4 regions of the Microcystis sp. MC19 genome follow, and region 3 is predicted to be linked to each of the others. Evidence: predicted binding sites of a transcription regulator. Region 3 holds the regulator's gene; each other region holds the start of a gene.
The links. Region 3 encodes NtcA, which controls nitrogen genes in cyanobacteria. Its sites were predicted from a motif close to TTTGTANCNNNNGNTACAAA; they were not measured.

Region 1 (6,035 bases), 1.7 Mb from region 3:
AAAAAGATGCCTACATAGGCTTCCCTGCTTAGTTTCAGCCCTTCTACTCCGGGCAAATTATAAGCCATAACGATGCTTCCCGCCGTCATCGGTAGCAGTAAAACCCCGCGGCTAACTCTGGCCATATCCTCGTCACTCATGGCCACATCGGAAGCGCCAAAATCGATCGTACCTTGGATAAATTGTTCGACTCCCGCCCCGCTACCGGTAGATTGATAGTTAATTAGCAGTTTAGAAAATAGTTGATTAATGGTGACAAACCAGTTTTGATATAGGGGTGCAGGAAAAGAAGCGCCCGCACCATTGAGAGCGACCTCTCCTTGCAGAGGAACCTGGGCGATTCTATTGCTTCCCTCTCCGCCGGTTCCCGCCGTATCGCCGCCCCCACAAGCGGTTAAAGTCGCTGTTAGAGTCGCTAGGGATAAGGCTGTTAGTAAATTGGTCTTGTTTCTGCTGGCCATAGGATTAATTTTGATCCGTAAACTGCCTTAAATCTTACGCTAAAAGTTACCACTGCTTGGTAAAGAATAGGTTAAGAAGTGAATAAAAGAACATAATGTATTGTCAAGAAAAATTTTCTCGATAACTAGACAAAAATCTCAACTTCTTTTACTATTTATTTTGACTAAACATTAGTTTTAAGTAGGGAGGCACAATTATTTGTAGGATGGGTTAGCGGTAGCGTAACATAATCGGGCGTTGGGTTTCATGCTTCAACCCAACCTACGTTCTTCTTTTACTATTTATTTTGACTAAACATTAGTTTTAAGTCGCGGGTAAAGCCGCTAACTTTTCCTGTTTAGATAGGGGGTTTCTCTTTCTCTATCATTATAGGGACGTAAAAACAACAAAGAAAAGATTAAGGTTTTTAGTCATCATCCCTCAGCCTTGAATCAGTTATCAGTTATCAGTTATCAGTTATCAGTTATCAGTTATCAGATGTGAGTGGGAGCATCCCAATTATGTAATGAGTATAAATGCTCGGAAGGGGGAGAAGGCTTTTGTAGTAACGATTCTGGTTTGAATCACACAATTTAGAGAACCGTTAAAAATCTATGAACTCCCGAAAAGGCTTGCCATCTAAGCATTTCGCATCTAAGTACAATTTCTTATTGCAAAAGTGGGATGCTCCCGATGTGAGTTTTCAGTTCACCGATTACCGATTACAGCAAAAAACTCCCCACTACCCCACTACCCCACTGATAACTGAAAAGTCTCCCCAATACCCGTTTTTACTTTCTCCTTTTTACACCTATGCTAGAAATTTTTACTCAGCTATCTCGTCCCACCAAAGTAGTGGCAATTGTCCTGGGTACTGCTCTAATTTTACCCGCCTGTGCCAATATTAATCCTCAAGACCTCAAACCAATTAAAATTGATGGTTCGAGTACCGTAGCACCAATTACCAACAAAGTTCTCGAAGATTTTAAAGCCAATCCTCCCCACAAAGCTTTGGCTGATGTTAAAGTTGACGCTAATATTTCAGGAACCGGCGGCGGTTTTAGAAAATTTTGTGCGGGAGAAACCGATATTAATAATGCTTCTCGGCCGATTTCTGTGGAAGAATTAAAAAAATGTGATGCTAATAAGGTAAGATTTATTGAACTACCGATCGCTTTTGATGCTTTAACCGTGGTAGTCAATCCCCAAAATAACTGGGTTGATGATATTTCCACCACAGAATTAAGAACTATTTGGGAACCAGCAGCCGAGAATAAAATCAAACGTTGGAATCAAATTAATCCCGCTTGGCCCGACCGACCGATTACCCTTCACGGGCCAGGTAAAGATTCCGGAACCTACGATTTTTTTAGTGAGGTAATTAACAGCAAAGATGCCAGTCGTGGGGACTTTAATTTTAGTGAAGATGACCAAGCTTTAGTTAATGCCGTCAGTCAAGATGCCAACGCTTTAGGCTATTTTGGCCACGCTTACTATGAACAAAATCGGGATAAATTAAAAGCGTTAAAAGTTAACGGTATTGAACCAACTCGCGGCAATGTTGAGGATAGTAAATATCAGCCTTTATCTCGTCCTTTGTTTATTTATGTTAATGCCCAAAAAGCCCAAGAGAATCCCGCTTTAGAGAAATTTGTCAAATATTATCTCGATCGAGTTCCCAATTTATTAGATACTATTGGTTATATTCCCCTACCCGATGAGGCCTATCATTTGGCACGGGTACAGTTGCAAAAATTTGAGGTAGGAACGGTTTTTGAGGGCAGACCCCAACCCAATTTAACCATCGGGGAATTACTTCGTAAACAAGCCCAATTTGAAGCTAAGTAACGATTCCCATCTGGAAGGAAAATATATAAGAATTTTCCTGCTGCCATCTGCCTCCTACTATAGCAAGAGGTTGGCCAATTTCACCCAACAGAGATAGATAAAAAAAGAGGGGATAAACCCCCCATTCGTATCGAGAAACTTGTTAATTAACCTTTCGGTGTTGCGCCAAATTGTTCGATGAGGATAGAAGTTAACAGCGATTTTAGATCCTCACAGGGAATCCCTTTTTGTACACAACTTCCCAGGTGGGCATCTTTACCCACTTTACCCCCCATGTAGAGGTCAACTCCCTCCACGGTTTTGCCGTCTTTGCGTGCTTTTGTCCCCATCAAACCGATATCGGCCACTTGGGGTTGTCCGCAGGAGTTAGGGCAACCGGTCCAGTGAATCCGCACACCCTGGGGGATATTTAATTCAGCATCTAACTGACTAATTAAGTCCACAGCCCTGTTTTTGGTTTCAATCAGGGCAAAATTGCAGAATTGAGCCCCCGTACAAGAAACGAGCGCTCGTTGCAAAGGAGTAGGATTGGGGGTAAACTTAGCCAGTAAAGGCTCGGTTAAAAGAGTTGGCATATTTTCAGCCGCTATATTGGGAATAATCACGTTTTGTTCCACGGTTAAACGCAATTCTCCGCTGCCATACACTTCAGCAATCCGGGCCAAATCGAACATATCATCGGCAAATAGACGACCAACGGGAACACAAAGACCGATATAGCTCAATCCCTCCTGTTTTTGCGGAAAAACTCCTAAATGATCCCGTTTTTCCCAGTCGATTGCGTCTTTTTCCGCTGCCGTTGCCAAGGGATAACCTAAGTGATTAGCCACCCGCGTGCGGAATTCCTCGATTCCCCACTCATCAATTAACCACATTAAACGGGATTTTTGACGATTGGCGCGTAATCCGTTATCGCGGTAAACTTCCAAAATTCCTCGGCATAAATCCACCACCTCCTGATTCGGTCTCACCCAAACATTCATAGGAATTGCCGCTTCACAGCGTTTAGCCGAGAAAAAGCCACCTACCACAACATTAAAGCCTAATTCTCCCTCTTTATAGGCAGGAACAAAGGCAATATCGTTAATTTCCGCATGAACCGAGTTATCCCGGCCCCCCTCGATGGCAATATTAAATTTGCGGGGCAGATTGGTAAATTGATAATTACCTTGACCGTAGTTGGTAATCATATCTTGGACTTTTTGGACTAATTCCCTGGTGTCAATTAATTCATCTGCGTCTAGTCCCGCCATGGGTGAACCGGTAATATTTCTGACATTATCCATACCCGATTGTACCGAAGTCATACCCACGGATTTTAGTCGTTGGAAAATATCGGGAATATCTTCGATGCGAATACCGCGTAATTGTAGGTTTTGACGAGTAGTAATATCGGCATTGCCATCATCACCGTAACGCTGCACGATTTCCCCTAAAACGCGCATTTGCTCACTGCTAAGAATGCCGTTAGGAATCCGTAAACGCATCATGAATTTGCCCGGGGTGACGGGACGATAAAACACCCCCACCCATTTTAAGCGATGTTCTAAATCGGTTTTATCCATCGCTTCCCAACCGATTTGGGCAAAATGATCTAGTTCATCTTTGATGGCTAATCCGTCTTTTTCGGCTTTAAATTTCTCGAATTTATTGAGAGTTGTTCCATCTTTTTCAGGTGCTTGTACCACGAATCTATCTCCTTACTGATCTGTAGGTGCAATTGTTCTAGTTGGTGCGGGTTAGAAATGAAGAAATCGGGATTTAACAATAAGTATTCTTTAAAATACCGTCGTCATTAGCAAAAATTTAGTAATTTACCTAGTCTCTATTTGTTATTTAATTCGTTTTAAGTTGGATAATTTTGTATTGTTTGTAACAGAAATCCGCTCACCATCGTGTTTAGGCATTTATATCATGCAGTAAGTGCATTGAGGGGGGGTGTGGGAATTATGAATTATGAATTATCAATTAGGGTTGGCTGAAAAAGTAGGGGCGACCGCTGGTCAAAATGCAGGGTTTTTGAGCCACTAGCTTGAAAATATTGTAGCTGCTTCGCCAAACAAGACCCCAAACCCCTTACCTCGTCTATATTTCACATTTATTATTCAGCCAACCCGAATTAGGAAGTGGGGAAGTGGGGGAGAAGGGAGAAGGGAGAATAAATAAAGGTTGGCTGAATAAATCTAAAAACCTTGTTGGATAAGACTTTTAGACTTTTTTCTCCTCAAAAAGTGCCAGCCATTGCGGGGATCGAGGGGAAAATTCAGGGACTTTTTCCCTGAAAATTAGGTAGTTGACCACCTGAAAATCGATAAACCCTAAATAAAGGCAATCTCCCGACCCCTCAATACTGGCTCGGAGTCTCTTGCCCTTGCCTAGCGGTTCAGGGGGTATTGTGTAAAAATAAGAAAAGATCGGTTTTTTTTTACTAAACCTATGGCCACTTCTTCCATTGCCGTTAGAGAATTACCCCTCTTTCCCCTACCCGAAGTTGTTTTATTCCCGGGTCGTCCCCTGCCCCTGCACATCTTCGAGTTTCGCTATCGGATTATGATGAATACGATATTGGAAGAAGATCGCCGTTTTGGGGTCTTAATGGTAGATCCGGCCACGGGAGAAATCGCTAAAGTCGGCAGTTGTGCCGAAGTTGTCCGTTGTCAACGTCTCCCGGACGACCGGTTAAAAATTCTCACCATCGGTCAACAGCGCTTCCGTGTCCTAGAATACGTCCGGGAAAAACCCTATCGTGTCGGTTTAGTGGAGTGGATTGAAGATGTCCCCACCACCCAAGATCTGCGACCTCTGGCCAAAGAAGTGGATCGACTGCTGCGGGATGTGGTTCATCTCTCAGCCAAATTAACCGCTCAAAAAATTGAACTCCCCGACGATTTGCCTAGTCTTCCCCTGGAATTATCCTACTGGGTGGCGGGTAATCTCTACGGTGTGGCCGGGGAACAACAGGCTTTATTGGAAATGCTCGATACAGTTAGTCGTCTGCAACGAGAATCGGAAATTCTCACCTCGACTCGCAATCATCTGGCCGCTCGCACGGCTCTTAAAGATGCTTTAAATTAATAATCTTGAGGTTTTTCAGCTGCGGGAGAGGGAAATGGGGAAGTTATTTCAGTGAACAGTGAACAGTAATCAGTAATCAGTGAACTGATAACTCATACTAAATCCGTTGAGTATAGGCTACTTATGAGGACAGGCAATAGGCAATAGGAGCAATAGATAATCAGTTTTTAATAACCAGATTTAGTATCACATCTGAAAACTGATGGCTCTTCTAGGTTCTGTGTGATAAGTTTAATCGACATAGGATCGATCGATCTTTGTGTCCTTTGTGTCTTTGTGGTTCGTTCCACCCCCTCGCTCTTGAGAAATGTATCTTAGAATACATTTTACCCACCAAAGCTGGGAGAGCCAACTGATGACTTACCCACTGATAACTGATAACTGATAACTGATAACTGTTAATCTGGGGATTACCTAATGTTTACCTTGATACAGTAAAGTGGGGTTAAAATTGCTATTCCTTCACCCAGGAGAACTTCGATCATGTTGCTGACCTATAATCCCAATGTCTCACCCTTCCGAGAAGACTATAGCGAGAGTCGTCGGCTGCATTTTTATGATCGCGGGGAAAATATTCCTCTGGTGGTTGATGGAGTCTGGCAAGTTTATCGGGGTATGGCGCAACTAAGTCAAGTATCTGAGAGTGGAGAGGAAATTTTACTAGGCTGGGC
Region 2 (6,035 bases), 2.2 Mb from region 3:
AATGCGCTAGTATTCAAATTAAAAACGTTCTAAAAGGAGGGGGTTTCAGACCCAATTTTTCGATGAATAGCAGTCAACAATCTGAAGTTACAGGCCAATCTGTTCTGACATTTGATGGAATAGATGATTATATACAGTTGCCCGCTGCCAATACCGACTATTCCCAGGGGTTTACCGTAGAAGCTTGGGTACAGCACCAGAGTTGGCGCTTTTGGTCAAGAATTATTGATTTCGGGAATGGAGCCGGGAAAAATAACATTGTTTTGGGAAATGTGGGAACATCTAACGCCCTAGGACTACATCTGTATTGTAACAATGAACATCACATCTTAGAAGCCGCAAATGTCTTAGAAATTGGTAAGTGGACTCATATAGGAGCTACCATTGATCAGTCGGGGATGGCCAAATTGTATAAAAATGGTCAATTAATCCAAAGTAAACAATTAAGCCTTCCAGATAACCTAAACCGAACCCTAAACTATATAGGTAAGAGTAACTGGACTAATGATGGTTACTTTGAAGGTCAAATGACGGAAGTGAGGGTGTGGAATACCGCCCGACTGGAATCGGAGCTGCAAAGGGATATGTACCAGAGATTAAAAGGAAATGAAACCGGATTAGTAGCATATTGGCCTCTCAATGAAGGTTCAGAAAATATCGCTAAAGATCAAACAAGTAATGACAATAAAGGCACAATTAATGGTGCCACTTGGCAGCAAGAGCAACTGCCGATTCAAACTCAACTATCTCAACCGGTAGAATTAGGTCAGGTAGGTGGTTCAATCGCCACTCCAGCAAAACCCGAACTATCTGTAACTAGCGACAAAGGAGATCAAATCCAGTCAACCGACAAAGAGGACCGGAAAGATTCACAATTATCTGGGGCCGACAATAGCGAACCTACTAAACCATCCCATACAAGCAAGAAAAAACGTTTAGTTGTTTGCTGTGATGGGACTTGGAATCAACTGGCAAGTTCCTATCCTACGAATGTGGTCAAATTTGCCCGCTTAGTTAAACACAGCGCCGATGATCAAACGCCACAGATTGTCCATTATATATCAGGATCTGGCACGGCAGAAGATGATAATTTAATCGAACGTTTAGGCGGGGGTGCCTTTGGCTGGGGAATTGACAGAATTATTCAAGATGCCTATCGCTTTTTGTGTATGAATTATAATGTAGAGGCTGAAGACGAAATTTACCTAGTGGGCTTTAGTCGGGGGGCCTATATAGTTCGTTGTTTAGCAGGTATGATCTATAAATGTGGTTTATTGAGTCGTTCCAAGATCCGCGAATTGCCTAAAGCTTATCAGCTTTATCGAAATTTTAAAATTAGTCCAAATGCTCCAGAATATCAAAAATTCCGCCAAGATAACAGCAAAAAGATAGATACCGAACAAGATTATTTACAGTATCGTGTACCTATCAAAATGTTAGGGTGCTGGGATACGGTGGGAGCATTAGGTGTTCCTGATGTGGTGCCTTGGCTATCCTTGGATAAACTCTGGAATCGGAAGTATGAATTTTTCGATGCCAGACTAAGTCCGATTGTGGAAAATGCCTTTCATGCAGTTGCCATTGATGAGAAACGCAAAAGTTTTCCTTCCACTGCCATGGAGAAAAATGAAAAAAATCCCGAACAAGTAGTCCAACAAGTGTTCTTTGCCGGTGAACATGGCTGTATTGGTGGGGGAACCGAAAAATATCGGGGGCTATCGGATTGTACTTTAAAATGGATGATCGACGAGGCTAAAAAGTTAGGATTGGAGTTTGATTTAACTGAAAAGTATGGTGAGGAATTCCAGATTAAACCAGAGCCAACCACTAAATTTGATAATAGAGTGACCGGTTTGTATGCTTTAGGTGGCGAGGCATGGCGACCGATAAAATCGGCAAAAGTTGCCGTTCATGGTAGTGTGGTCGAACGACTTAAGGCTGATCCCAATTATCGTCCTCAAAATCTCCTTCCGCTGCTTCAGGATTTGCTGCCAAGTTAGCTTTTGCGGCAGACCAAGGAAATTACAGATTTTTTCAAGCTAGGATTCAAGATTTTGTATCGAAAAATACAAAACCGGCCAAAGTGACTGTTTAGGATGGATTTTTTGAGAAGCTTAAGAACTGATCCATACGTCAAAGGAGTTTTCCATGCCCGAAACGCCACAAGAAGTCTTGAAAATGATTCAGGACAACAATATTAAGATTATCGACCTGAAATTTATTGATATGCCAGGTATTTGGCAACATTGCTCGTTCTACTACGATCAAATCGATGAAAGCTCTTTCAGTGATGGTGTTGCCTTCGATGGTTCCAGTATTCGCGGTTGGAAAGCAATTAACGAATCCGATATGGCCATGGTTCCCGATCCTACCACTGCTTGGATCGATCCCTTCTACAAGGAACCTACCCTAAGTATGATCTGTAGCATCAAAGAACCGAGAACCGGTGAATGGTATAGCCGCGATCCTCGCTCTATTGCTCAGAAAGCGATCGATTATCTTAGCACTACCGGTTTAGGTGATACCGTATATTTTGGACCGGAAGCGGAATTTTTCCTCTTTGATAGCGCTCGTTTCGACCAAACCGCCAACTCGGGCTATTACTACATGGATAGTGTCGAAGGTCGTTGGAATAGCGGTAAAGACGAAAAAGAAGGAAATCTTGCCTATAAACCCGCCTACAAACAGGGTTATTTCCCCGTTAGTCCCACCGACACCTCTCAAGATATCCGCACGGAAATGCTCTTAACCATGGCCGACTGCGGAGTTCCCATCGAAAAACATCACCATGAAGTCGCCACTGGTGGTCAAAACGAGCTAGGGATTAAATTCTCTACCCTAGTACGGGCTGCCGACTACTTGATGACCTATAAATACTGCATTAAGAACGTGGCCAAGAAATACGGTAAAACCGTCACCTTTATGCCCAAACCCATCTTTGGTGATAATGGTTCCGGGATGCACGTTCACCAGTCTATCTGGAAAGATGGTCAACCCCTGTTCGCTGGGGATAAATACGCCGGACTTAGCCAAATGGCACTGTACTACATCGGTGGTTTGCTTAGACACGCTCCCGCTCTCTTAGCTTTAACTAACCCCACCACCAACTCTTACAAGCGTCTCGTCCCCGGTTTTGAGGCCCCTGTAAACCTGGCCTACTCCCAAGGTAATCGCTCCGCTTCGATTCGGATTCCTTTATCGGGAAGCAACCCAAAAGCCAAACGTTTAGAATTCCGTTGTCCTGATGCCACTTCTAACCCCTACCTCGCTTTTGCCGCCATGCTCTGTGCCGGTATCGATGGGATTAAAAATCAAATTGAACCAGGGGAACCCCTCGATGTGGATATCTACGAACTCAGCCCCGAAGAATTGTCAAAAATACCCTCTACCCCCGGTTCTCTAGAAGCAGCTCTGGAAAGTCTCGAAAAAGATCACGCTTTCTTGACCGATTCTGGTGTTTTTACCGAAGACTTTATCCAAAACTGGATCACCTACAAACTCGATAACGAAGTTAACCCGATGCGCTTACGTCCCCACCCCTACGAGTTCTCTCTCTACTACGATGTCTAAGGTTTGATTGACTAATTATTAATTCTAGGGTAGGCTTTCGTCTGCCCTTTTTTTTCCGAATCAGCAAGTCAACTGAAAACTCACATCTGATGACTGATCACTGATTCAAGGCTGACGGCTAATAATTCCTAGCTGCAAATTAGCATAAAATAGGATTAATTGACTGGTATTTTGGGGCGATAGTTTATGGAACGCGGGTTATTGTGGACACCTTTATTAATTCTGTTTATTTGGTTGGCTTGGAGTGGTTGGAATGAATACCAAAAAGTGGAAATCTATCGAGAATGGGCGGAAAACTTCGAGCGAGCTAAGTATGATATATATTCTGTCTTAGGTCAAAAAGATAAAATTATCACTTGGGGAAAGCCAACTCGTAAGGGAGTGATTAATTTACAAACTTTTTCCCTAGAGGAGGTCAAAGAAATCCGTCTGCTAGTTAATAATCAAGTGGTGGATTTAGATGCTCTTCCCCCCCAAGGTTCCCCTTGCCTAGAATTTATTTTTAAGGAGCGATCGCCTGAAAAAATTCCCTTTACTGAAGTTGAATTGGCCAGTCGGTGGGCGAAATTTTTACAACAACAAATCTTAATTTAATCGCGATAATTTCTAGCGCAATCTTCCCGATCGCAGGATACCGACAACTAACCATAAACCGATAAAACTAGCTGTAGCAAATAATACGGTACTAATAATAGTTAATTGCCGAGATTGGGTGCTGGCTGTGACAATGGCGGCCCCGATAATTAAGGAACCAATAATCACACTAAAAGCTAGTCGATTGGCGGAATTATCTAAACTGCGACGGAGATTATCTAAGTCGCGAATTTTCAGATTAACATTTAAAGTTTCCGAGGTTAAACCATCTAGTAAAACTTCGATTTGACGGGGATATTTCAGGGAAAAAGATTTCAAGTCTAAAACTGTTCTTAGGGCAGTTTGTAGGGGAGTGCTACCGATTAACTGTTGTTCGAGAATATTAGTTAATAGCGGTTTGACTTCTTCCAGGATATTAATATCAGGATTAAATTTTCGGGCAGTTCCTTCTAGATTAGCGAGACTTTTGGCGAATAAACCTAAATTACCCGGAAGTTTAATTCTATTGCGACGGGCAATTTGCAAAAGTTCATAAACCACCTCACTAAAGTTAATTTGATTTAAATTGAGGTTATAATATTTTCGCAGCATCCGCTCATAATCCACCTCTAATTGTACTAAAGTAATCGGGACTACTGACTCGGATAGTTTAATAGTTAGCTGACTGCATCTTTTCGCATCTAAGTCAACAATTGCTAATAACAATTCTGTTAAAATTTGTTGAGTTTGCGGGTCTAATCTGCCCACCATACCACAGTCAATTAAAGCTACTCTACCATCGTCAAGATAGAAAATATTACCCGGATGAGGATCGGCATGAAAGAAGCCATCAATATAAATTTGTTGAAAAAATGACCGAAACAAAATCCTAGTTATTTCGCTTTTTCTTTGGGAAATTGCTTGCTCAGTTGGCGGTCTAGAAACATCGGCCTCTAAAATTTGTTTTCCCTCTAACCATTCTAACACTAATATCTTGGAATTAGTTAAGTCCCAATAAATTTTAGGAATAACTAACTGTTTGGGTTCTGACCACCGACTCTGGGTTAAATTATAGCGCAATTGGTCGGTATAATGACCTTCTTGGGTGAAATCTAATTCCGCATTGACTGCCTTAATAAACTCCTCTGCTAAGTTAACAACGTCGTAACTTTGACCAAATTCTGTGAGGGCAACTAAATCAGCAATTCCCTTAATTAAGGCACTATCTTGGGCGACAATTTTTTCAATCCCCGGACGCAAGACTTTAATCGCTACTTCCTCCCCAGATAATAAAGTTGCCCGATGAATTTGCCCGATCGAGCCTGCGGCGATCGGTTGGGGATTAATATATTTAAATACCTGTTCGATCGGTTTTGCTAACTGTTCGGTGATGACTATTTCTATATCTGTCCAAGCAACGGGAGGAACTTGCGCTTGTAGGGCAGTTAAAGCCTCGATATAATTAGCAGGTAGCAGATCGGGACGGGTACTAAGTAACTGTCCCAATTTGACATAAAAAGGACCCAATTCCACGAGGATTTTTTTGAGAACTTCTGGGGTGGGAATCTGGGGATTTTCTGTTTTTCCTAGGGTTAAAACCCCGCGCATATAGTCCCAACCGTTGCCGAGAACTATCTCAAGGATTTCTTTTTGTCTTTGACTGGTTTGGGGTAGTGAGAACACGGTATTATCAGTTATCAGTGATCAGTTATCAGTTATCAGTGGGTAAGTTACCAGTGATCAGATTTGAGTTTTAAGTTAGCAGTATTAAGTAGGTAGGCGTTAAAAATTATCAAATACCCCCCTTATCAAGGGGGGACTAAGGGGGGATCGACACCCCCCTTATCAAGGGGGGCAGGGGGGATCAGAGACAAAATCTATCTTCAATTTAA
Region 3 (6,035 bases):
GGCCCCCAAGAAGTTCTTAATGAAGTTCGCGAGTGCCGCACCGAGTATTCTGATTGCTACATCCGCGTTATCGCTTTTGACAACATCAAACAATGTCAAACCATGAGCTTTATTGTTCATAAACCCAATGCTGGCCGCTACTAATTTGGTTGTCATCTAATTATTAACTGTTGAGGGGGGTTCTTAAACCTCCCTTTTTTGGTTTTGTTGCTAAAATAAATCTTCCTGATTCTTGTCTTTTTTTGCCTATTTCTTCATTCTTAAGTTCAATTTTTCCCGTAAATTTATATTTTTTTGTTGGCTTGTGAAGCTATTTCAATAACTTAAACCTCCTTAATTAAGGCTAATTTAAGCAACTTATTTATCTGATTTAATTTATCTGGAACGACCGCTAGATTTTACAATTCTTCTTTTTCTAATTTCCTGAGTAACTTTTCAGCTTTTGCTTCTTCTTTTTTAATTTTTTCTTCTAGTTTTTTCCAATCACTTTTCTTTCTTGATTCACTTTCTACAATTAACCATCTTTGTTTTATAGCGGTTCTCGCATCTGTGCGGCACACTTAAACCTTTGCCGATTAAGCTGTTCAGGATCGGAAATGTACCTCTTCTGAATCAGAAACGCTATATACTAAATCCGTTGAGTATAGGCTACTTATAGAGGGGAGGCAAAAGGCAACAGACTTCGGCCGTGACCTCAGCCGAACTGCAAGAGGCAAAAGGGGAAATAAATAATCAGTTTTTAATAACAAGATTTAGTATTACTTCCCCATAATTAACTATTGTTTCTTTTTATAGCCTTTTTCCTGTAGCTTTACTATTAGTTATTTTTCGACCGGTTCTAGGTTTTCTAGGTCTTTTAGTGATTCTATTGATAGAGATTGAATTAATTCTTTGGTCTTTTTAATAGTTAATGGTACTCTGGTTATCCAGTTCTAATTCTCTATTATTTTCAGGTTTTCTTGACTATATAATGCCCTATCTGCTACCATTATAATATCTAAATTTGCTTGTCTCTTGAACTCTACTAATATCTGGTCAAATACGGCTTTATCTGATTCATTTCCATCTCCACTATTTGATGAATTTCCTCCATGAATCTACCAATTTTATCATCGTTTAAATATTCACTTTTAATCTTAATCTCATCTCCTAATAATTTTTATGCAGCTTTGTCTTCAAAAAATTGACTAAATAAATACCAGGGGCGTGATACCATTCCTAGCCATTGAGAATCATGGCTTTTAAGACTTGTTCCGAACTAATTTTTTCTCTTTTATCAACACCTAGTTTTCCATTGATTACTGCGACTATTCCTATTTCATCAATTAGTCCTGCCAATATTCCTAAATGGTCGATATTTTAAATTTGTATTTCTTCTGAAGGAGACATTTCTTATGTTTTTTCGATCATTAATACTTTTTCCATTATCTCATGTTTTGGTCAAGGAAATTCTGAGTATTTATATTCAGTTAGTCTTTCAACTTGTTGGTAACGTTTTCTGTTACAAACTGAAGTGCGGAATCTAGGTTTTAAGAAGACGTACTAAAAACAATTTTACCATCTTTTACCGCTACCAAACGCAAAGTTAAGGGACCAGCAGTATTAGTTTTACTAGCGGCAATTGCCTCAAGTGTCTCGATAGAATTACCCGACTTTTTGACTTGACCAATAAAGTTAACTACCGTAGTTAATAACCCATCTTCCACTTGAATTGACCCTAAAACTCCCGCACTTCTAGCGCGGAATTGAGCCGATGCTAAGAGTAAATCTAAGCGCTTTTGTAGGTCTTCTTCTGTCATATTTTGGGGATCGATGGAAACGGCAGCGATTACCTGTTTCTCCTCAAAAACTCTTTGATTGGGAACCACATCAGCAAAGACACGAATCTCGGTTTCTCCTAGTACATAATTACCTGCTGAAAGAATTCTCACCACATATTCTTTACCGTCCTGTAATTGTTGACTTAACTGTTCTACCTGTGCTTTTGTGATCTTAACTAAACGCTGGTCAAAATTAGGCTGATTCGGTTGGGTGGCGCGGATAGCATTTATATTCGCTTCTCGCAATAACTTATCGATAACAGCGACAATAGCTTGGGGATCAACAATACGAAAAGCTCCAAAAGATAACACCTGTCCCCGGAAAATAGCGATCTGTTTTTCCCGCAATTCTTGATAGGTTTGATAGTATTGTTCTAAAACTTCCACTTCCCGCTTAAGAAAAGCCATTTGGGTTTCTAAATCTTTTAATTTTCCCTCGCGCTGTTCCAAAGCTAAATTTTTATCGATGATCGAGCTATCGAGTTCTCCAATACGTTGATCCCGACGATCAATTTCTAGCTGTAGGGTTTTTTGTTGGGTTTCCAACTGTTGAAGTCGCGCTTGTCTGGTTGTTAATAACTTTTGTTGATTAGCCAACTCTTTATCTCTAACTTGAACGGTGGTTTGTAGTTGATTGATCTGACTAGAAAGAATTGATTTTTGTTGGGACAATTGATCCCTTTGACTGGTTAACTGTGCCTTTTGATTAGTTAAAATGACTCGTTCATTATTTAAATTAGCCACTTCCTTACGAAACTTTTCCAACTGTCCAGAAACTAATCGCAAACGTTGACGAGAAGCTTGATAATTTTTATTAAGAACCTCCAGACGTTTCTGCACGGCTATCTGTTCACTTTTAGCCGTTTTTAACGCCTTTTCCACCTGATTTTTTTGTTCGGTGGTTTCTCTGACCTGACTTTCCAAATCCTTAATAGCGGCACGACGTTCATTTAAAAGACGATCCAGTTCAAAAACTCCTTGACGCAGGGATTTACTAGAAGCAAACAAGACAATTAAAGTGGAACCGGCGATAAAAATTCCCGTTACAATCGTCATCAAAGTTGCGGTTTGTTTCGGACGCAGATTAAATAAACGCATCCTTTTCTTACCGATACGGCTCCCTATGCGATCGCCAACCGCCGCTATCAGACCACCTAAAACCACGATGGCCAAAACCAAAATATAAGCGCTAGTCATCCAGAATTTAAGTAAATTGTTGACTGAGAGCGACGGGATTATGGACGGTAATTTTCTTCTTGTAAATTGAGACCATTTCTTGATCCCGCAGCTCTCCCAATAAACGGGTGACAGTGACGCGGGTAGAACCGATCGCTTCTGCGATCGCTTGGTGAGACAATTTTAGATCAACCCGGATACCATCGGTGGTGGGAACCCCAAAATCACGACAGAGAATTAATAAAAAACTGACCAAACGTGAACCCATATCCCGGTGAGCTAAGGTTTCGATCATCATTTCCGTTTGCAGAATCCGCGAGGACAACCCCTGCAGCATCAACATTGATAAATCGGGATTATTGCGGAGGGACCTTTCTACCTGATCGATCGGGGCCGAGAGTAATTCTACCGGAGTAAAAGCCACGGCATGATAAAAACGATCCGATCGCTGGCCGGTGAGTAAGGATAGCACACCAAAGACGCTATTTTCCCGCAGTAGAGCCACGGTAATTTCTTCTCCCGCTTCATAGACTCGCGACAACTTAACGGCTCCTTTCAGCAAAAAATAGACTCTTTCAGCGGGATCTCCAGGGAAAAAGATCGTTTTGCCACGCTCGAACAACTCCACCACCGGGGGGAAATTGCCGCTGCCGATTCGACGGAACACATCTGCTAGGGGTTTATCTTGTATTAATGATAAGTCCATCTCACATCCAAAAAAGGGGAAAATTGTTTTTATTATGCAACGAGTGTAACCTCTATTAAACATAACCGCTCCCTAAACTGGGAAAAGTTTTGGGCGCTTTTTGCCAGACAATGGGGGAGGGGTGATCATTGCTGCCCCGTTATCTGTATCCCTATTATACCGAATCTCGCTGGGGTCGGCTATTGGGGAGATTTTTGTAAGAGAAACGAGAACTATGTTAGATTTAACGGGAAAAAACGCCTTAGTGACGGGAATTGCCAATAATCGCTCGATCGCTTGGGGAATTGCCCAACAACTCCATCAAGCTGGTGCGAATATCGGTGTCACCTATCTCCCCGACGAAAAGGGCCGTTTTGAGAAAAAAGTGCGAGAATTGGCCGATGAACTTAATCCCGCTTTTTATGTCCCCTGCGATGTCCAAAATGACCAACAGGTAGAAGATACTTTCGCTACAGTGGCGGAAAAATGGGGTAAACTGGATATTTTGATTCACTGTCTCGCTTTTGCCGATAAAGAGGGTTTAACGGGCGATTTTACCGCCATCCCTCGGGAAGCTTTCACTAAATCCCTAGATATTAGCACTTTTTCCCTAACCCGTCTAGCTCGATCGGCTAAACCTTTGATGACGGAAGGGGGAAGTATTATCACTCTTACCTATCTCGGCGGTGTCAAGGTAATTCCTAACTATAATTTAATGGGGGTGGCAAAAGCTGGTTTAGAAATGAGTGTTCGCTATTTAGCCGCCGAATTAGGTGGCCAAAAGATCCGAGTTAATGGTATTTCCGCCGGTCCAATTCGCACCTTAGCATCTTCGGCCGTGGGGGGAATTCTTGATATGATCCATCATGTGGAAGAAATCGCTCCTTTACATCGCACCGTGACACAAATTGAAGTGGGAAATACGGCTGCTTTTTTAGCCAGTGATCTTGCTAGTGGTATTACCGGTCAGATTATTTATGTAGATTCCGGTTACGAAATTATGGGAATGTAGTTTTAAGTAGGTAGGTGTTAAAAACCATCAGCGCCCCCCTTATTAAGGGTAGTAGGGTTGATTCATGAATCAACCCTACTATGAATCAACCCTAGGATCAAGGAGGTATCAAAGGCGAAATCTATCTTCAATTTAATTGAAACGACTATCATAAAAGACTATGATCGTGTTTGTTGCGAAGTTGCTGAAGGGTTTTGCGATCGCTCTCTAGATCGACTTCATTGTAATGTAAATCGGCATCGTGGTTTTTCAAAAAAGCATCCACCACCCAACGAGAAGATAGACCTAAAATACTTCCGACCTCGGCACTGGTGATTTTTTCCGCTCGGTAGGCCTGCACCACCAAAGCCTCTAAAATTTCACGGGTAAGATTATTGTAGTTGTAATGTTGAAGCAATTCATCGGGAATATCGATAGTAATTTTCATGATTTAGCTTCCTTTTTTTTGGGTTTACCGATAATTTTTATAGAACTTAGGTTGAGTTGAAGCATGAAACCTAACACCTTAGTAATCGTCCAATTTCTTTGAGCGATCGCTGTAGATATTCTGGCAAGGGTTCAGTCTGCTGTGCGAGGGCAATTAGCAGCGCTTCAAGATCGATAATTGTTTTGGGAATTTCCATAAGTTAGTCCTGTCCAGTCAGGGTATAGGCTGCCCAATGGTAAGGATCGCTGTATTCTGTTAGTTGATCTAGCCCTATTTTACCCAGAGAACAAATCGCCCACCCTCGGTCAGACTAAGCTTGATGGTCATCGGATTTAATGGCTACCGCTTGGTAGTAAGAGGCGATCGCTTCTGCCCATCTGCCTAAATTCCTTAACGCATTCCCTCGGTTGGTCCAAGCTTGATGGTCATCGGGTTTAATTTCTAAAGCTTTGTCGTAAGATGCGATCGCTTCTTCTAATCTGCCTAAATTCTTTAACGCAATCCCTCGGTTGTACCAAGCTTGATGGTCATCGGGTTTAATTTCTAAAGCTTTGTCGTAAGAGGCGATCGCTTCTGCCCATCTGCCTAAATTACCTAACGCAACCCCCCGGTTAGTCCAAGCTAGATGGAAATCGGGTTTAATTTCTAAAGCTTGATCGTAAGAGGCGATCGCTTCTGCAAATCTGCCTAAATCATCTAACGCAACCCCTCGGTTGTACCAAGCTTGATGATAATCGGGTTTAATTTCTAAAGCTTGATCGTAAGAGGCGATCGCTTCTGCCCATCTGCCTAAATTACCTAACGCAACCCCTCGGCCGGACAAAGCTTGATGGAAATCGGGTTTAATTTCTAAAGCTTTGTCGTAAGATGCGATCGCTTCTGCCCATCTGCCTAAATTACCTAACGCATTCCCTC
Region 4 (6,035 bases), 2.0 Mb from region 3:
AGGTTTTCTTTCTTGAATGGAAACAATCACTTTCGGGGGTAATAATTGCCGCTCGATCTTAACGTCGGCAATAGCGGGAATAGCCGCTAGTTTTGCTCGCAATTGATGGGTGGGTAATTCCCAGAGAGACAGGGGATAGCTTAATTTCAGCCAAGCGCGAATCGACTGGGGCGACATTAATTCCGTGCCTTCGATTTCCACCTGTCCGGCCTTGCTAATTGTCCAATAGGGCGAAGTCATCCCCCAAGCTAATCCCGCCGCTAAACCACTAACCACCAGAAAGCGACCTAGGGCTTGCCACACCTTTGATCGCCTTTGGTGGCGCAGGTTTTGTCGTTTTTGTTCCAGGGAGAGGGAAGAAAGGATTTGATCGCTCATGGGGAAAATCTCGGGCAGTTTTGCTGTTATCTTAGGTCGCGAAGTGGGCCGCTGGCAACTCGATCGCCACTCAAGTAATCAGTTTGACAAAGAAAGAGATAATCAATGTTATAACAGTATTAGTCTACAGGCGTTCTTTTGTCTGTCTCCAAGAAACCTAAACGCTCCTTTTTGCCAAGATATTTCGACGGTCAGCCCGAAAGAGCGTTCCGGCAAGAACAGCCTAATTTATCTGAAAATTACCTATGGTTATCAACAAACGCGGACTTGTTCTCGGTGCTACAGCAGTGGTCCTGTCTACCGTCGCCGTCACGGGGGCGGGATTCCGTCTCTCCCAAAGTCAAGCTTTTTTTCAGGAAAGTCCCAAGGAAACCGTTGATGAGGTTTGGCAGATCATCAACCGCACTTATTTAGATGGCACTTTTAATCAATCGGACTGGAACGCCATCCGCAGTGAGTATTTAAATCGTTCCTACAAAAATCAAGAGGAAGCATACACCGCTATCCGCGAGATGTTGAAAACTCTCAATGATCCCTATACCCGTTTTATGGATCCCAAAGAGTTTAACAATATGAAGATCGATACATCGGGAGAATTGACTGGGGTAGGGATTCAACTGACCAAAGATGAGAAAACTAAGCAGTTAGTCGTGGTTTCACCCATTGAGGATACACCTGCTTCTAAAGCCGGTGTGCTGCCCAAAGATGTGATTATCGCTATCGATGGTAAATCTACCCAAGGTATGGAACTGGAGCAAGCGGTGAGCATGATCCGCGGCAAAGTGGGGACAAGTGTTAAGATCACGATTCAACGGGGTGAGGAGAAAAAAGAATTGACTCTTACCCGGGCCAAAATTGAAATTCACCCAGTCCGGGCCCGCACGGAAAACACCCCGATCGGTAAAATCGGTTATGTCCGTCTCAATCAATTTAGCGCCCAGGCTAGTGGGGATATGAGTCAAGCGATTCGCGAATTAGAAGCCGAAGAGGTGAAGGGTTATATTCTCGATCTGCGTTCTAACCCCGGCGGTTTACTCTACGCCAGCATCGAAATCGCTCGGATGTGGATACCCGATGGTTTAATCGTCTCTACGGTCGATCGCAAAGGGGTGACGGAACGTCAACGGGCCAACAATCAAGCTTTGACTAATAAACCTCTGGTTGTCCTCGTCGATGGGGGTTCCGCCAGCGCCAGTGAAATTCTCTCCGGAGCTTTACAGGATCATGATCGGGCGGTTATTGTCGGTACGAAAACCTTTGGTAAGGGATTAGTGCAATCGGTACGCAGTCTCAGTGACGGTTCCGGATTAGCGGTGACGATTGCCAAGTATCTCACCCCCGACGGACGGGACATCAATAAAGATGGTATTCATCCCGATGTGGAGTCGGAACTAAGCGAGGAAGATCGCAAAAATCTTCAACAGGAGCGGGATCAGGTGGGAACCTTCCAAGATCCGCAATTCAAGAAGGCTTTTGAAATCCTCGAGCAAGAAATCGCAGACGCCAAGAAAAAACCCACCAATACCGCTAAACAATAGGTTGACATTTGCCCGCTCGAATTAAACCCACCCGACGGGCGATCGCTTCTCCCCGTTCGGCAAAAGGACCCCAGTATTGACCATTGACTGGGGGTTTTCCCTTTTCTAGGGCTATAATCTGACAAATTCCGGTATTTTCCCGGACAATGTACCAGTTTTGTGGGCTATTATCCATAGATTTTTCTCCTTAATCCCCAAACCCTAGGGTTGATTCATAGTAGGGTTGATTCATGAATCAACCCTACCCCAAACCCCACACCCCAAACCCCACACCCTGCCCCCACGAAAAACTTTTTGCCGCAAACCCTAAGTAAAAAATTTTTATCAACTTCTTGACAAAACCCGGGAGATAAATGCTAATATTAAAAAGGTCTGTGCAATGGGGATTAGCCAAGCGGTAAGGCAGCGGGTTTTGGTCCCGCCATTTCCTAGGTTCGAATCCTAGATCCCCAGTTTAGTATTTTTTATCCCTAAGCCGCCAATGGTCGAGAATATCCTTGATCAAAGCTTCCTTTAGCCAAATACGACCGATAAGCGTCAGGGGAACCGCCAGAAATAGCCCTAAAAAGCCAAAAATCGAGGCAAAAAACAACTGGGCCAACAGGGTAAAAGCGGGTAAGAGCTTGAGCGACCGCACTGTTAAAATGGGCAGCGGTGAATGACGGTCGAAATATTGAATTAACAGATAAATACTGCTGTAGAGTAGTAAAACCGCCCAGGGTTGCCAAGGAGCTTCCAGAAGGGCGATAGAAAAGGGTAAAATCGTGCTTAAAACCGGCCCAAGGTTGGGGATAAAGGTGAGAAATCCCGCCAGAATAGATTGGGAAAAAGCGAGGGGAATGCCGATCAGGGATAGACCTAGACAACTGCCCAAGGTCATAATCAACATATGACAGAAAATCCCTTTTAGCCAAGCTTTTAAATCTCGATCGCAATCTTCTAGGATCGATCGTACCCTAGGACGGTAGAAAGCGGGAAATAAACGCAGAAAACAACGGTGATAAGCGGCAGGATCGGCGAGAATCATCAAGCTCAGGGCAACAATTAGCAGTAAGCTGAGGATAATGCCGAAAGTACCGTAAAAAATGCTTAAACCCCGCCCAGCAATTTGGTTAATCAGGGGTTGTAATTGAGCCAGCAGCGTTTTAAAATCCGGGAAGACACTGGCCAGACTAGGATCGAGATAATCCTCAAGACTATGGACTTGTCCCCAGAGTCTTTCTACCGCTTGGGGCAGTAAACTAAATAATTGGCGAAATTGTTGGACTAAAGCGGGTATAATCCCCACAAAAATACCGATAATACCAATAAAGAAGCTTAAAAGGGTGATAATTAGGGCATGGGAACGCTTGAGGTGATGACGCTGCCACCAAGTCACAGCCAAATTTAAAATCTGCGCCAGAAGAATCGCCATCAATAATAATAAGAGAATCTGTCGAATCTGCCAGAGAATCAGCAGACAAAAGACTAACAGGACTAAACCGAGGCTGCTGCCAAAAGTCATGATGAGTAAGGAGAAAAATTCCTAATCAGTTATGGTCCGTCTCCAGAGGGCAAAAACCGTGAGCAGGAAAGGGGTAAAAACCAGAATTAAAGTGTTAAGAGGACCAGGAGCGATCGATAATAAAGGGGCAAGATATTTAATTCCCAGGGAAATCAAAGCCGATATCAAGATTATTTTGATGATAAAGCCGCTCATAGATGGATGTTTAGGGGACACAAGCACTATCTTATCCCTGAAGAGGTTAAGATTTGGTCAAAATCTGGAAATCATCCCCCATCGGTTTTATTAATACTAGGGCGAACTGGCTAGATTTTCTGGGCAAGGTCGGTTCCGAGGGAATGGGAAAGTATGAGACAATAGGAATAAAGGGCTGAGTCAATTAACTAGAGATATTCATTGCTAGGACTGAAGACTTAATGGCCAGGACGAATCTTGACAGCAAATAAGATTTATCCTGTCCACCGCCCCTATCGTGCCGCCAACAGTCACCGTGATCACTTTAACTCTTTTACACCCCAGTCAAGCCACGTCCCTACAGCATTGGCAATTTGACAATGATCAATCAACCATTCTCATCGGCAGGGCGCTGGATAGTCATGTAGTTCTCTATAGTGCTGTGGTTTCGAGGCGGCACTTAGAAATCCGCCGTAATGATCGCAATGATTGGGAATTGGAAAATTTAGGGGCAAATGGGACGTTTCTCAATGGCAAACTGATCGAGAAAACCGCCGTCGTCGATGGTATGGTGGTTCGTTTAGCCGCCTCCGGCCCGCAAATTCAAATTCGTCTCATCGATGAGGACGAACAACCCAAATTAATCCTCAAACCCCTAGAGGCTAGTTTGGCAGGCGACCAAACCCAGCCGGAAAAGGATACTATGGCCAGCTAGAAAATATTAAATTTTTATAAAGTTTTTTCAATTTCCTGGGCAAAATGTAAAAATAGATACAGAATAAGAAATAAAATCTTTTCATTTGTTGTCCCTATATAGGGACGACAAGAGGGATTAAAGTCACTTTAAAGCATTGCAGGGAGTCGGTGATATGACGTTAGTTTATCGAGGAGTTAAGTACGAAAGGGATTCTCTCCCCTTGGAGATGAAGACTGGAGATATCGGGGGTAAATACCGAGGTCAAGACTGGAATCACCATTATCCTCGCCATATGCTCCAATTAGAACCGAAACTGCATCGTCAGTATCGCGGAGTTGCCTACAGTACCCGTCCTCATCTTGCTGGGCAAGTCATCCCGAACACTTGTCCGTTACCCGTTGTCAAACCCCCTATTGTCGTCCAAGAGGAAACTCTTTCTAGCATCCATCTGAACAATATTCGTCGTCGTTTGGAACTTCGTTTACAAATCGCTGAAGACAATGGTGACGAAACCCTGGTTAATCTCTTGAAAAAAGAATCCCAAGACTTAGCCTTAAACTGCTAATCTAGAGGTTTTTTTGCCATTTTCCCCTCGGTTCTGCCGGGGGGAATATTTTTGGGACTAAAAATGCCCAAATCTTCCCCCCGCTCACTCCCAGGACCGGCACTTTTTGATTTTAACCCACATTCCGCACCCTAAGCTGTCACAGAGAGAAATTACGGAGAGAAAAAATCAAAGTGAGCATAAAAATAAACATAAGGAGCGAAAAAAGGCATTTGAGAAACAGTAAAGCACCAAAAATGGCATCAAAACCTATTCTCAATAAGGAGCAATAAGAATTAACACCACCTAGAGGAGTCAACAGATAAATAAAAGAAGAAATCCAAGAGATAAATCATAATTTAGACTAATCAATTAAAGTAAAAAACTAAATTATAGACATAGTAAAGTGGAGCTATAAATCAAAGATATTAGCTCATGTTCACTCATAGAAATTAAATTGATAGAGATAATAATTAGGTGGCTAATTGATAGTAACGTAAACAATCATCTGGTAAAAGACGCAAGATAAAATCTCTGTCCTTATTCCAATTAGAAATATGTTCCTCCTGATTAAGTGTAATCAAATGAATACAATGAAAGCATTGAAAAATCCAGCGTAAAGTAGGGGAATTAGTTGCTTTACCTAATTGATTTTTAATTGTTGATTTAGACTCTTTCAGAGCATTTCTAATTTGACGTTGAGCCAATGTATAAACCAAGAGACATAAACCCATAATCATTCCCATAGACTCTATTCTCTCAGGACTTTTAAGGAAAATACTATCGGCAAAAAATAATGGGTCTTTGAGAAAACCAAACCCCCGTTCACATGATTGTTGAGCTTTATATTCCCTGAGCATAGAATCATCACTAAGTTCCTGTGAATCTAAAACATTCGTAGCAATAATAAAACATCCTGCACTCAGCAATTCTGTATTAATTTTACTTTCATCCTGGCAGACTGTAGCTGATATTTGGTAGGATATTTCATTTAGAGAATCTTTTTTATTAGATTTGGCTGGAGTAACCTTACTTTCGTTAATTTGGTGATATTTGAACTGGGTTGATAATTTTGATAATGCCTTGATAGCATCTGCTTCACAAGCAAATCTCTCTTGTGATAACTTTTTCAAATCAAGAACCGCTTTTGATTCGGCTTTGGTAATTTTTTGGGTTAGTTTACGCAGGTCTGATTCTCTT

Region 1: the regulator NtcA is predicted to act here: its motif matches at 4,150-4,169, upstream of B5D77_RS21335 (ferredoxin--nitrite reductase).
Region 2: the regulator NtcA is predicted to act here: its motif matches at 2,054-2,073, upstream of glnA (type I glutamate--ammonia ligase).
Region 4: the regulator NtcA is predicted to act here: its motif matches at 4,353-4,372, upstream of B5D77_RS14825 (DUF4278 domain-containing protein).

The regions. Positions count from the first base shown of each region.
Region 1 covers NZ_CP020664.1:4,201,028-4,207,062, forward strand. Annotated here, with positions in the region: gene pstS (phosphate ABC transporter substrate-binding protein PstS) at 1-461, opposite strand, end outside; gene B5D77_RS21330 (PstS family phosphate ABC transporter substrate-binding protein) at 1,255-2,289, shown strand; gene B5D77_RS21335 (ferredoxin--nitrite reductase) at 2,436-3,977, opposite strand; gene B5D77_RS21340 (LON peptidase substrate-binding domain-containing protein) at 4,726-5,364, shown strand; gene B5D77_RS21345 (Crp/Fnr family transcriptional regulator) at 5,848-6,035, shown strand, end outside.
Region 2 covers NZ_CP020664.1:3,036,887-3,042,921, forward strand. Annotated here, with positions in the region: gene B5D77_RS15485 (phospholipase effector Tle1 domain-containing protein) at 63-2,000, shown strand; gene glnA (type I glutamate--ammonia ligase) at 2,149-3,570, shown strand; gene B5D77_RS15495 (hypothetical protein) at 3,757-4,164, shown strand; gene B5D77_RS15500 (AarF/ABC1/UbiB kinase family protein) at 4,177-5,826, opposite strand.
Region 3 covers NZ_CP020664.1:883,178-889,212, forward strand. Annotated here, with positions in the region: gene B5D77_RS04540 (ribulose bisphosphate carboxylase small subunit) at 1-144, shown strand, start outside; gene B5D77_RS25715 (hypothetical protein) at 399-560, opposite strand; partial or broken gene B5D77_RS26945 (DUF4277 domain-containing protein) at 852-1,356, opposite strand; gene B5D77_RS04550 (DUF3084 domain-containing protein) at 1,530-3,017, opposite strand; gene ntcA (global nitrogen regulator NtcA) at 3,025-3,702, opposite strand; gene fabI (enoyl-ACP reductase FabI) at 3,917-4,693, shown strand; gene B5D77_RS04565 (UPF0175 family protein) at 4,842-5,120, opposite strand; gene B5D77_RS27630 (hypothetical protein) at 5,191-5,316, opposite strand; gene B5D77_RS04570 (tetratricopeptide repeat protein) at 5,431-6,035, opposite strand, start outside.
Region 4 covers NZ_CP020664.1:2,919,074-2,925,108, reverse strand. Annotated here, with positions in the region: gene B5D77_RS14860 (cell division protein FtsQ/DivIB) at 1-378, opposite strand, end outside; gene ctpC (carboxyl-terminal processing protease CtpC) at 624-1,916, shown strand; gene B5D77_RS14850 (hypothetical protein) at 1,906-2,091, opposite strand; tRNA gene B5D77_RS14845 (tRNA-Gln) at 2,297-2,369, shown strand; gene B5D77_RS14840 (AI-2E family transporter) at 2,371-3,420, opposite strand; gene B5D77_RS14830 (FHA domain-containing protein) at 3,911-4,309, shown strand; gene B5D77_RS14825 (DUF4278 domain-containing protein) at 4,464-4,856, shown strand; gene B5D77_RS14815 (IS1634 family transposase) at 5,309-6,035, opposite strand, start outside.